DNA from 3 places in the Streptomyces sp. NPDC041122 genome. Region 1 is predicted to be linked to each of the others. Evidence: riboswitches for the same ligand, from Rfam matches in the RefSeq annotation. Region 1 holds a riboswitch; each other region holds the start of a gene.
The links. A riboswitch is a leader RNA that binds a small molecule or an ion and turns the genes downstream of it on or off. The one in region 1 is predicted to bind S-adenosylmethionine.
Positions count from the first base shown of each region.

Region 2: linked by a shared signal. The riboswitch ahead of thrC (threonine synthase) and the one ahead of ACZ6B8_RS29075 (aminotransferase class V-fold PLP-dependent enzyme) in region 1 are both predicted to bind S-adenosylmethionine.
Region 3: linked by a shared signal. The riboswitch ahead of ACZ6B8_RS35090 (hypothetical protein) and the one ahead of ACZ6B8_RS29075 (aminotransferase class V-fold PLP-dependent enzyme) in region 1 are both predicted to bind S-adenosylmethionine.

Region 1 covers NZ_JBVIYQ010000009.1:14,514-17,754, reverse strand. Annotated here, with positions in the region: gene ACZ6B8_RS29085 (rhomboid family intramembrane serine protease) at 1-142, shown strand, start outside; gene ACZ6B8_RS29080 (Lrp/AsnC family transcriptional regulator) at 139-420, shown strand; gene ACZ6B8_RS29075 (aminotransferase class V-fold PLP-dependent enzyme) at 442-1,824, opposite strand; SAM riboswitch class IV at 1,989-2,106, opposite strand; gene trpD (anthranilate phosphoribosyltransferase) at 2,191-3,241, opposite strand, start outside.
Region 2 covers NZ_JBVIYQ010000013.1:148,407-151,647, forward strand. Annotated here, with positions in the region: gene ACZ6B8_RS36765 (alpha,alpha-trehalose-phosphate synthase (UDP-forming)) at 1-65, opposite strand, end outside; gene ACZ6B8_RS36770 (glucosyl-3-phosphoglycerate synthase) at 166-1,110, opposite strand; SAM riboswitch class I at 1,252-1,408, shown strand; gene thrC (threonine synthase) at 1,426-2,724, shown strand; gene ACZ6B8_RS36780 (MoaD/ThiS family protein) at 2,812-3,087, shown strand.
Region 3 covers NZ_JBVIYQ010000012.1:107,632-110,872, reverse strand. Annotated here, with positions in the region: gene ACZ6B8_RS35100 (MarR family winged helix-turn-helix transcriptional regulator) at 1-164, shown strand, start outside; gene ACZ6B8_RS35095 (radical SAM protein) at 271-1,629, shown strand; SAM riboswitch class IV at 1,706-1,815, shown strand; gene ACZ6B8_RS35090 (hypothetical protein) at 1,861-2,232, shown strand; gene ACZ6B8_RS35085 (SDR family oxidoreductase) at 2,308-3,042, shown strand; gene ACZ6B8_RS35080 (GNAT family N-acetyltransferase) at 3,076-3,241, shown strand, end outside.

The DNA of each region.
Region 1 (3,241 bases):
GGACGGCAAGGGGACGGGGGTCGCCTATCTGGCGCACCTGGTGGGCTTCTCGCTGGGCTTCGTCTGCGCGTGGGGGTGGCGGATGCGGACGACTAGAGTGAGAGCCACCGCACCGGCCACCGAGGGAGACTGCAAGCCGTGATCACCGCGATCGTGCTCATCAAGACCAGCGTGGACCGGATCCCGGAGATCGCCGAGTCGATCGCCGCCCTCGACTCCGTGAGCGAGGTCTTCTCCGTCACCGGCACCTACGACCTCATCGCGATGGTGCGGGTGCCGCGCCACGACGACCTCGCGGACGTCATCCCGGGCCGGATCAGCAAGATCCCCGGCGTCGAGGGGACCGACACGCACGTGGCGTTCCGCACGTACTCGCAGCACGACCTGGAGGCCGCGTTCGCGATCGGCCTCGACTCCTAGGCGCCGTCCGCGCCCGTCCGGTCAGGCCGCCGCGCCGGTGTCCGGCACGCAACGGCCGTCCTCGGTGCGGTAGTTCCACCGCGCGCCGTCCGCCACCAGCTCCTTGACCGCGCGCACGAAACGCTCGACGTGCTCGTCGGGCGTGCCCGCGCCGAAGCTGACACGGATGGCGTTCAGCGACTTCTCGCCGGGGGCGGCCTCGGGCGCGCCGCACTCGCCGGGCTCGCCGGGCTCGCTGCCGAGCAGGGTGCGCACCAGCGGGTGGGCGCAGAACAGGCCGTCCCGCACGCCGATCCCGTACTCGGCGGAGAGCGCGGCGGCGAAGTGCGAGCTGTTCCAGCCGTCCACCACGAAGGAGATGACGCCCACGCGCGGCGCGTCGTCACCGAAGAGGGAGAGGATCCGCACCTGCGGCACCTCGGCGAGACCCTCGCGCACCTTCGCGATCAGGTACTGCTCACGGGCGACCAGCTCCTCGAAGCCCGCCTCGGTGAGCGCCTTGCAGGCGGCGGCGATCGAGTAGACGCCGATGACGTTGGGCGAGCCGGCCTCGTGCCGGGCCGCGCTGTCGTGCCACTCCACGTCCACGCCGCCGCCCGCTTCCTGGGAACGCCGCGTCACCTTCCGCGAGGCGCCGCCGCCCGCGAGGTAGGGCTCGGCGGCGCGCAGCCAGTCGGAGCGGCCCGCGAGGACGCCCGAGCCGAACGGCGCGTACAGCTTGTGGCCGGAGAAGGCGACCCAGTCGACGTCCAACTCGTCGACGGAGACCGGGTGGTGGGGCGCGAGCTGCGCGGCGTCGAGGACGATCCGGGCGCCGTGCGCGTGCGCGGCGGCGGCCAGCTCGCGCACCGGCCACAGCTCCCCGGTGACGTTGGAGGCGCCGGTCACGCAGACCAGGGCGGGGCCGTAGGGGTCGCGGTCGGCGAGGGCGCGCTCCAGGGTGTGGACGGCCTCGTCGGGGGTGCGCGGGGCGTTGAGGTAGGTGACGCGGGCGTCGCGCCACGGCAGCAGCGAGGCGTGGTGCTCGGTCTCGAAGACGAAGACCTCGCAGCCGGCGGGCAGGGCGGCGGCCAGCAGGTTCAGCGAGTCGGTGGTGGAGCGGGTGAAGACGACCTGGTCGCCCTCGCGGCAGCCGAGGAAGTCGGCGACGGTCCTGCGGGAGTTCTCGAAGAGGTCGGTCGACAGCTGCGAGAGGTAGCCGGCGCCGCGGTGCACGCTGCCGTAGTACGGCGCGTACGCGGCCACGTCGTCCCAGACCCGCTGCAGGGCCGGCGCGCTCGCCGCGTAGTCGAGCGCGGCGTAGGTCACCTCGCCGCCGGTGACCAGCGGAACGGTGACGTCCCGGCCGAGCACGGCCAGCGGGGCACAGACGGGGGCGTCGACGGCAACGGCGGAAACAGACATGGCGAACTCCCGTGAGAGACAGGCGAATTCACCGCGCCGGAGCGAAGTCGACGGCGCGGGAGAAGGGTGAAAAAGGGTGTGCGGAGGCGGGGCGTGGAAGCCCTGTCACATTCGCTTGCTCACGAGACTGCTCCCTTGAGGACCAGGACCCCAGGGTTGCGAGGGGTCCGCGCTTGCCATACGCCTTGCTGCGTACGACCTGGTCTTCACCCGGGGCACCCCGCCACGGACGGAGGGTTGCCGGACAGCGGGCCGGGGCCGTAGTCGCTGTCACTCATGACCTGTGCAGCATCCTGCCATACGATCTTCGGCGCGCAAGGCGCAGTCCAGGATCCGGACTGCGCCGTGCGTCACACAGGGGGCGGTTCAGCGGTTGCTGGCCGACACCCAGCGCTCCAGGGCCCGCTTGGCGGCGCCGGAGTCGATCGCCTGCGCCGCCCGGGCCATCTGGGCGCGGATCTGCTCCACCAGCGGCTCGTCGGTCGGTGTGAGGGCCACGAGCGCCGCCGCGGAGTTCAGCAGCACCGCGTCCCGCACCGGCCCGCTCTCGCCGTCCAGGAGGCGCCGCGCCACCTCGGCGTTGTACGAGGCGTCGGCGCCCCGCAGCGCCTCGACGGGCACCAGGTCGATCCCGACGTCCCGCGGGTCGAAGGGCTCCTCGCGCACGGCGCCGTCCCGCACGGTCCAGACCCGGGACGTCGACGTCGTCGTCAGCTCGTCGAGGCCGTCGTCGCCGCGGAAGACGAGGGAGGAGTGCCCGCGCTCGGCGAAGACCCCGGCGACGACGGGCGCCATCCGCGGATCGGCGACCCCGACCGCCTGGGCCCGTACCTTCGCCGGGTTGGTGAGCGGGCCGAGCAGGTTGAAGACCGTCCTGATCCCCAGCTGGCTGCGGGCGGCGCCGGCGTACCGCAGCGCGGGGTGGAACTTCACGGCGAAGCAGAACGTGATGCCGGCCTCTTCGGCGACCTCGACGACCCGCCGGGGCGTGAGGTCCAGGTTGACGCCGAGCTTCTCCAGGACGTCGGAGGCGCCGGACGCGCTGGAGGCGGCGCGGTTGCCGTGCTTGACGACCTTGGCGCCCGCTCCCGCGACGACGATCGCGGACATGGTGGAGATGTTGACGGTCTTGGCGCCGTCGCCGCCGGTGCCCACGATGTCGACGCTCGGACCCGGCACCTCGACGACGTTGGCGTGCGCGTACATGGCGCGCACCAGGCCGGAGATCTCCGCGACGGTCTCGCCCTTGGCGCGCAGCGCCACCACGAAGCCCGCGATCTGCGCGTCGGTGGCCTCTCCGCGCATGATGCGGTCCATCGCCCACGCGGTGTCGTCGGCGCTCTGGTCCCGTCCGTCGAGCAGACCGTTCAGCACGTCGGGCCAGGAGCGGGCCGCCGCGGTGTCGCCTCCTGCGGGG
Region 2 (3,241 bases), on a different contig from region 1:
ACGGGGCCGCGGTTGGACGCGACGAGTACCTGCGCTGCTGCTGACGAAGCGGACTCGGAGACCATGTGGCAAAACGTAGCCCGTCCCGGGCCCGGGCAAACGTACGACCGGACTCCGCGTGCGGCCCGGCCGGATGTGACCCCCGCGCCGGCCCCCGCCGCCCCCCTACGCCACGCGGCGGCGCGCGTACTCGGCGACGCCCGCCATCGGAGGCCGCTCCTCCGTGTCGACCGGATACGTGCGCGGCACGAACCCGTCCGCGCCCCGCTCGAACTGCGTCAGCTCCGGACGCACGAGATGGCCGCGCGCCAGCCGCAGCTGCGCCGTCCGGTAGATCGCCGCCGCCATCCGCCCGAGCGCCTGCCCGTCCTGGTGCCGGTGCCTGCGCACCCCCACGTCCACCTGCGCCAGCGCGTCCAGACCCACCGTGTGCAGCGCGTCGACGAGCAGCCCCAGCTCCACGCCGTATCCGACGGGGAACGGCAGCCGCTCCAGGAGCGACCTGCGCGCCGCGTACTCGCCGCCCAGCGGCTGGACGAACCCCGCGAGCAGCGGCCAGTGCATGTTCAGAAGCGGGCGCGCCATCAGCTCCGTCACCCGGCCGCCCTGCCCCGCGGCCGACCCCAGCGGACGGTCGTACATCGCCTTCACGAACGCCACGTCCGGGTCGGTGAGCAGCGGCCCCACGATCCCCGACACGAAGTCCGCGGAGAACTCCCGCAGATCCGCGTCGACGAACGCCACGACGTCCCCGCCCGTCACCAGGAGCGAGCGCCACAGCACCTCGCCCTTGCCGGGCACCGGCGCGAGGCGCGGCAGGATGTCGTCCCGGTGCACAACCCTGGCCCCGGCCGCCGCGGCGACCTCCGCCGTACGGTCCGAGGAGCCGGAGTCGATCACCACGAGCTCGTCGACCAGCGGCAGCCGCTCCATGAGTTCCCGGCGGATCTCGGCGACGATCTGGCCGACCGTGCCCTCCTCGTCGAGCGCGGGCAGCACGACGCTCACCGTGGTGCCCGACGCCCGCTTGGCGGCGGTCAGCAGCTCCGGCGGGCGGTCGGCGACGGAGAAGGAACGCCTGCTCAGCCAGTGCTCGACCTCTTCCAGCACGGTCGCGGTCCTCCCATATGTGATCCATCTCGCGGTTCGGACGACTATCTCAAGGGTCCGGGGCTTCGGTTACAGTCTTGAACAACGCCGGTGACCATCGCATGTCGGGGTCATCGCCGCCTGAGATCAACAATCGAATACCGCTCATCCAGAGGGGCAGAGGGATACGGCCCGTTGAAGCCCCGGCAACCCTCCAGCCGGTCTCGTACGCGATCAAGTGATCAGCGCCGCGAGGCTCCCGGCTAGGGAAGGTGCCAAATCCGTCTCGCGGCGAGATGCGTCGCGAGGAAGATGAGGAGAAAGGGCCTCGCCTCCATGGCTGTGCAGACTGTCGCCACCGAGAACACCACCACCACCTCCGTAGACCTCGGCCCCGCATCGGGACTCTCCTGCCGGGAGTGCGGCACCACCTTCCCGCTCGGCCCGATCTTCGCCTGCGCCGAGTGTTTCGGCCCCCTCGAAGTCGCGTACGACCTGCCCCTCGGCGACCCGGAAGCCCTCCGCAAGCGGATCGAGGCGGGCCCCGCCAACATCTGGCGGTACGCCCCGCTGCTGCCCGTCCCCGCCGACGTGGCCGACAAGCCGAACCTGAACCCCGGCTGGACCAAGCTCGTCAAGGCCGACAACCTCGCCGCCGAGATCGGTGTCCAACAGGGCAAGTTGTTCGTCAAGGACGACTCCGGCAACCCCACGCACTCCTTCAAGGACCGTGTCGTCGCGCAGGCCCTCGAAGCGGCCCGCGCCTTCGGCTTCACCACCCTCTCCTGCTCCTCCACCGGCAACCTCGCGGGCGCCGTCGGCGCCGCCGCCGCCCGCGCCGGCTTCCGCTCCTGCGTGTTCATCCCGCACGACCTGGAGCAGGGCAAGGTCGTCATGGCCGCGGTGTACGGCGGCGAGCTCGTCGGCATCGAGGGCAACTACGACGACGTGAACCGCTTCTGCTCCGAGCTCATCGGCGACCCGCTGGGCGAGGGCTGGGGCTTCGTCAACGTCAACCTGCGGCCGTACTACGGCGAGGGCTCCAAGACCCTCGCGTACGAGATCTGCGAGCAGCTGGGATGGGTCCTTCCCGACCAGCTGGTCATCCCGATCGCCTCCGGCTCGCAGCTCACGAAGATCGACAAGGGTCTGAAGGAGCTCATCGCGCTGGGCCTCGTCGAGGACAAGCCTTACAAGATCTTCGGCGCGCAGGCGGAAGGCTGTTCCCCGGTGTCGGCGGCCTTCAAGGCCGGCCAGGACGTGGTCCGCCCGCAGAAGCCGAACACCATCGCCAAGTCGCTGGCCATCGGCAACCCGGCCGACGGGCCGTACGTGCTCGACATCGCGCGGCGTACGGGGGGTGCGGTGGAGGACGTCGACGATGAGCAGGTCGTCGAGGCGATCGAGCTGCTCGCTCGGAGTGAGGGGATCTTCGCGGAGACCGCGGGCGGGGTGACGGTGGGCGTCACGAAGAAGCTCGTCGAGGCGGGGCTCATCGATCCCTCACTCACCACGGTGGTGTTGAACACCGGTGACGGGCTCAAGACGCTCGACGCTGTTGCCGAGAGGTCTCAGGCGACCGCCACGATCAAGCCGAGCCTTGAGGCGTTTCGCTCCGCGGGTCTGGCCGGCTGACCTTCTCCTTTCCCTGCGGGCCGGATGTGGCTGGCCGCGCAGTTCCCCGCGCCCCTGACGGGGCCCGTATCCCCTGAGGTGAAACCCATGAGCGTCAACGTCCGGATCCCCACCATTCTCCGCACCTACACCGGCGGCAAGGCCGAGGTCGCCGCCGAGGGGGCGAACCTGGGTGAGGTCATCGCCGACCTGGAGAAGAACCACACCGGCATCGCCGCCCGCGTCCTGGACGACCAGGGCAAGCTGCGCCGGTTCGTGAACGTGTACGTCAACGACGACGACGTCCGGTTCGAGCAGGGCCTGGAGACCGCCACTCCCGACGGTGCGGGCGTCTCGATCATTCCGGCCGTCGCCGGCGGCTGATCGCTTTCCGCAAGAACCCTGCAGAAGTCGAATTGCCCTCTCCGGTGAGAAACGGAGGGGGCAATTCTGCATGGTTGAGCGCGGTACAGTTGGGAAGTGTGCTTCGCCGTTTGTGCCGAGCGCATATACGAAGTCGACCCGGAGTCGACAAGAA
Region 3 (3,241 bases), on a different contig from region 1:
CCGACGACCGCCGGTCCAAGCTGGTCCGCCTCACCGAGGACGGCCGGGCCGCGGCCGCCCGCGCCACCGCGATCCTCACCACACCGCCCGACGCCCTGCTGGAGCTGCCGGAAGCGGACATCGAGGCGCTCGACCGCGTTCTGGCGCGACTGTTGAAAGCATAGCCGCGCGGCGCGGCCGCCCTACGACCGGAGCCCGGTCCCGAACGGATCGGCCGGGTATTAGCGTGGACGGGACAGATCGACCGACAGGATCCGAGGTGCCCGGCCCATGCCAAGCCGCAGCGAGAGCCGTACCGAGCTCATCGAGTCACTCATGGAGCGGTTCCCGCACGTGCCGCGGGAAGCCGTCATCAAGGAGGATCTGCTGCGCGGCGGCATCGCCTTCGACGAGTCGGCGCTGAGCGACAACGAAGGCGGCGAGGTCAAGCCGAAGTCGTACTTCATCTTCTCCTTCGACCACGGCACGCTCCCCGAACTGGGCGCCGCCGCGCTGCGCCGCCCGCCGGAGGAGATCGTCCTCACCGGCGGCCCCTACGAGCTGCGCCGCACCGTGGTCTCGGTCCGTGTGAACCCGTCCTCGCCCTACCGCGTGGCCGCCGACGACCACGGCGTGCTCGGCCTCTACCTGGACGGCGCCCGGATCTCCGACGTCGGCCTGCCGCCGATGCCGGACTACTACCGGCACACGCTGGAGAACGGCAAGTCGGTGATGGAGGTGGCACCCACCATCCAGTGGGGCTACCTCATCTACCTGACGGTCTTCCGGGTCTGCCAGTACTTCGGCGCCAAGGAGGAGTGCCAGTACTGCGACATCAACCACAACTGGCGCCAGCAGAAGGCGGCGGGCCGCCCCTACACGGGCGTGAAGCCGATGGACGAGGTCCTCGAGGCCCTCGCCATCATCGACAAGTACGACACGAACAAGTCGTCCACCGCGTACACGCTCACCGGCGGCGCCATCACCACGCGTCTCCAGGGCAAGGACGAGGCCGACTTCTACGGCCAGTACGCGAAGGCCATCGAGGAGCGCTTCCCGGGCCGCTGGATCGGCAAGGTCGTCGCCCAGGCGCTGCCCAAGGCGGACGTGCAGCGCTTCCACGACTACGGCGTGCGGATCTACCACCCCAACTACGAGGTGTGGGACCCCTACCTCTTCGAGCGGTACTGCCCCGGCAAGGAGCGCTACGTCGGCCGTGACGAGTGGCACCGCCGCATCCTGGACTCCGCCGAAGTGTTCGGGCCGCGCAACGTCATCCCCAACTTCGTCGCGGGCGTGGAGATGGCGGAGCCGTTCGGCTTCAAGACGGTCGACGAGGCCATCGACTCCACCGTCGAGGGCCTGCAGTACTTCATGTCGCGCGGCATCACGCCCCGCTTCACCACGTGGTGCCCGGAGCCCACGACACCGCTCGGCAAGGCCAACCCGCAGGGCGCCCCGCTGGAGTACCACGTGCGGCTCCTGGAGGCCTACCGCGCCACGATGGAGGCCAACGGCCTGTCGTCGCCCCCCGGTTACGGCCCCGCGGGCCCCGGCAACGCGGTCTTCTCGGTCAGCTCGTTCATGGACAGCCTGCCCGCCGAGGCGGCCGCCCCGGAGGACGCGGTCGTTCCGGCCGAAGCGCCGTAGGCCCCGCCCGGAGGCCTGCCCGAGGGCGCGAGAAACCCCGGGCAGGCCTCCGGGACACCGTGTTACGGTCGGTGCGGGTCACGAGTTCCAGCGTCAAGCCCCGGCTCGCTGGACGGCACCCCGCTCCGTCGCGGGTGCCCCGGGTGACGACCCGCCCCGTGCGACGTGCACGGGGAACGGCGGATCACCGGGGTCGGCGACACCCGGGGTCCACGACTCCGGAGGCGCACCATGACGCACCAGCACGCCACCCCCACCCCCACTCCTGCGGTCGAAGACGTCGAGCAGGTCGAGAAAGAGGTCGACCAGGTCGAGCGGGTCGACGTACTGCTCTCCTCGTACGACGTACGCGACGACGGTCTGATCCCGCTCCACCTCCTCGGCCCGACCCTGGGCGCCCCCGCCGCGCTGCGCACCCTTGAGCCGGAACGGCTGCGGGCGCAGCTGCGCGCCCACCACGGCGTCGTCCAGTGGGAGCCCGGCCGCGGGCTGCTGCGGCTGCGGCACGGCACCGGCCGCGCCACCCTGATCCCGCTGGCGCCGGACCTGCCCACCGGCCGGCAGGACCTGCCCGCCGGTCAAGATCACCGCTCCGTAGGATGACGGCGTGATCCGGACGCGGGCGACCCCCGCGTCCGGGCGGCGCGACAGTCAGCCACCCAGAGCCGGAGGTCCCCCGTGCAGCACCAGCCCGTCACCGTCGTCACCGGCGGCAGCCGAGGCATCGGCGCGGCCGTCAGCGCCCGTCTCGCCGAGGACGGCCACGACATCGTCATCGGCTACCACTCCGACGAGGTGGCCGCCGAAGAGGCCGCCGACGCGGTCCGCGCGGCCGGCCGCCGCTGCGTCACCGTCCGGGTCGACACCGCCGACGAGGCCGATGTCGACCGCCTCTTCGACACCGCCGCCGCCGAACTCGGCCCGGTCACCGGCCTGGTGAACAACGCCGGCGTGAGCGGCCCCGTCGGGCCTCTCGCGCAGGCCGACACCGAGGGCATGCGCCGGGCGCTCGAAGTGAACGTCCTCGGCTATCTGCTCTGCGCGCGGCGCGCGGTGCGGGACCTGACGGCGAACGGCGGCGGCGCGATCGTGAACATCTCGTCCGCCGCGGCCACCCTCGGAGCCCCCGGCGAGTACGTCCACTACGCGGCGGCCAAGGGCGCCGTCGACACGATGACGGTCGGCCTGTCCAAAGAGGTCGCCGGCGACGGCATCCGCGTCAACGCCGTTGCCCCCGGCGTGATCTGGACCGAGTTCCACGCCGACCCCGAGCGCCCCGCGAAGCTCGCGGCGGGCATCCCCCTGGGACGCTCGGGGCAGCCGTCGGAGATCGCGGCGGCCGTCTCCTGGCTGCTCTCGGACGACGCGTCGTACGCGACCGGCACGGTCGTACGGGTGGCCGGCGGCCGCTGACGCCGGCCGCACGGCGGCTCGTACGCTGGGCGCATGATCAGTGGAACGGGCACGCTCGCGACCGACGTCCTCATCCGCCCCGTCACGCTCGAGGACGCCGAGGCGCTCGCGCGTGCCTACCGGCGCAACCGCGCGCACCTCGACCCGTGGGACCCGGCCCGACCCGCCTCCTTCTACACCGCGCAGGGCCAGGCGGAGC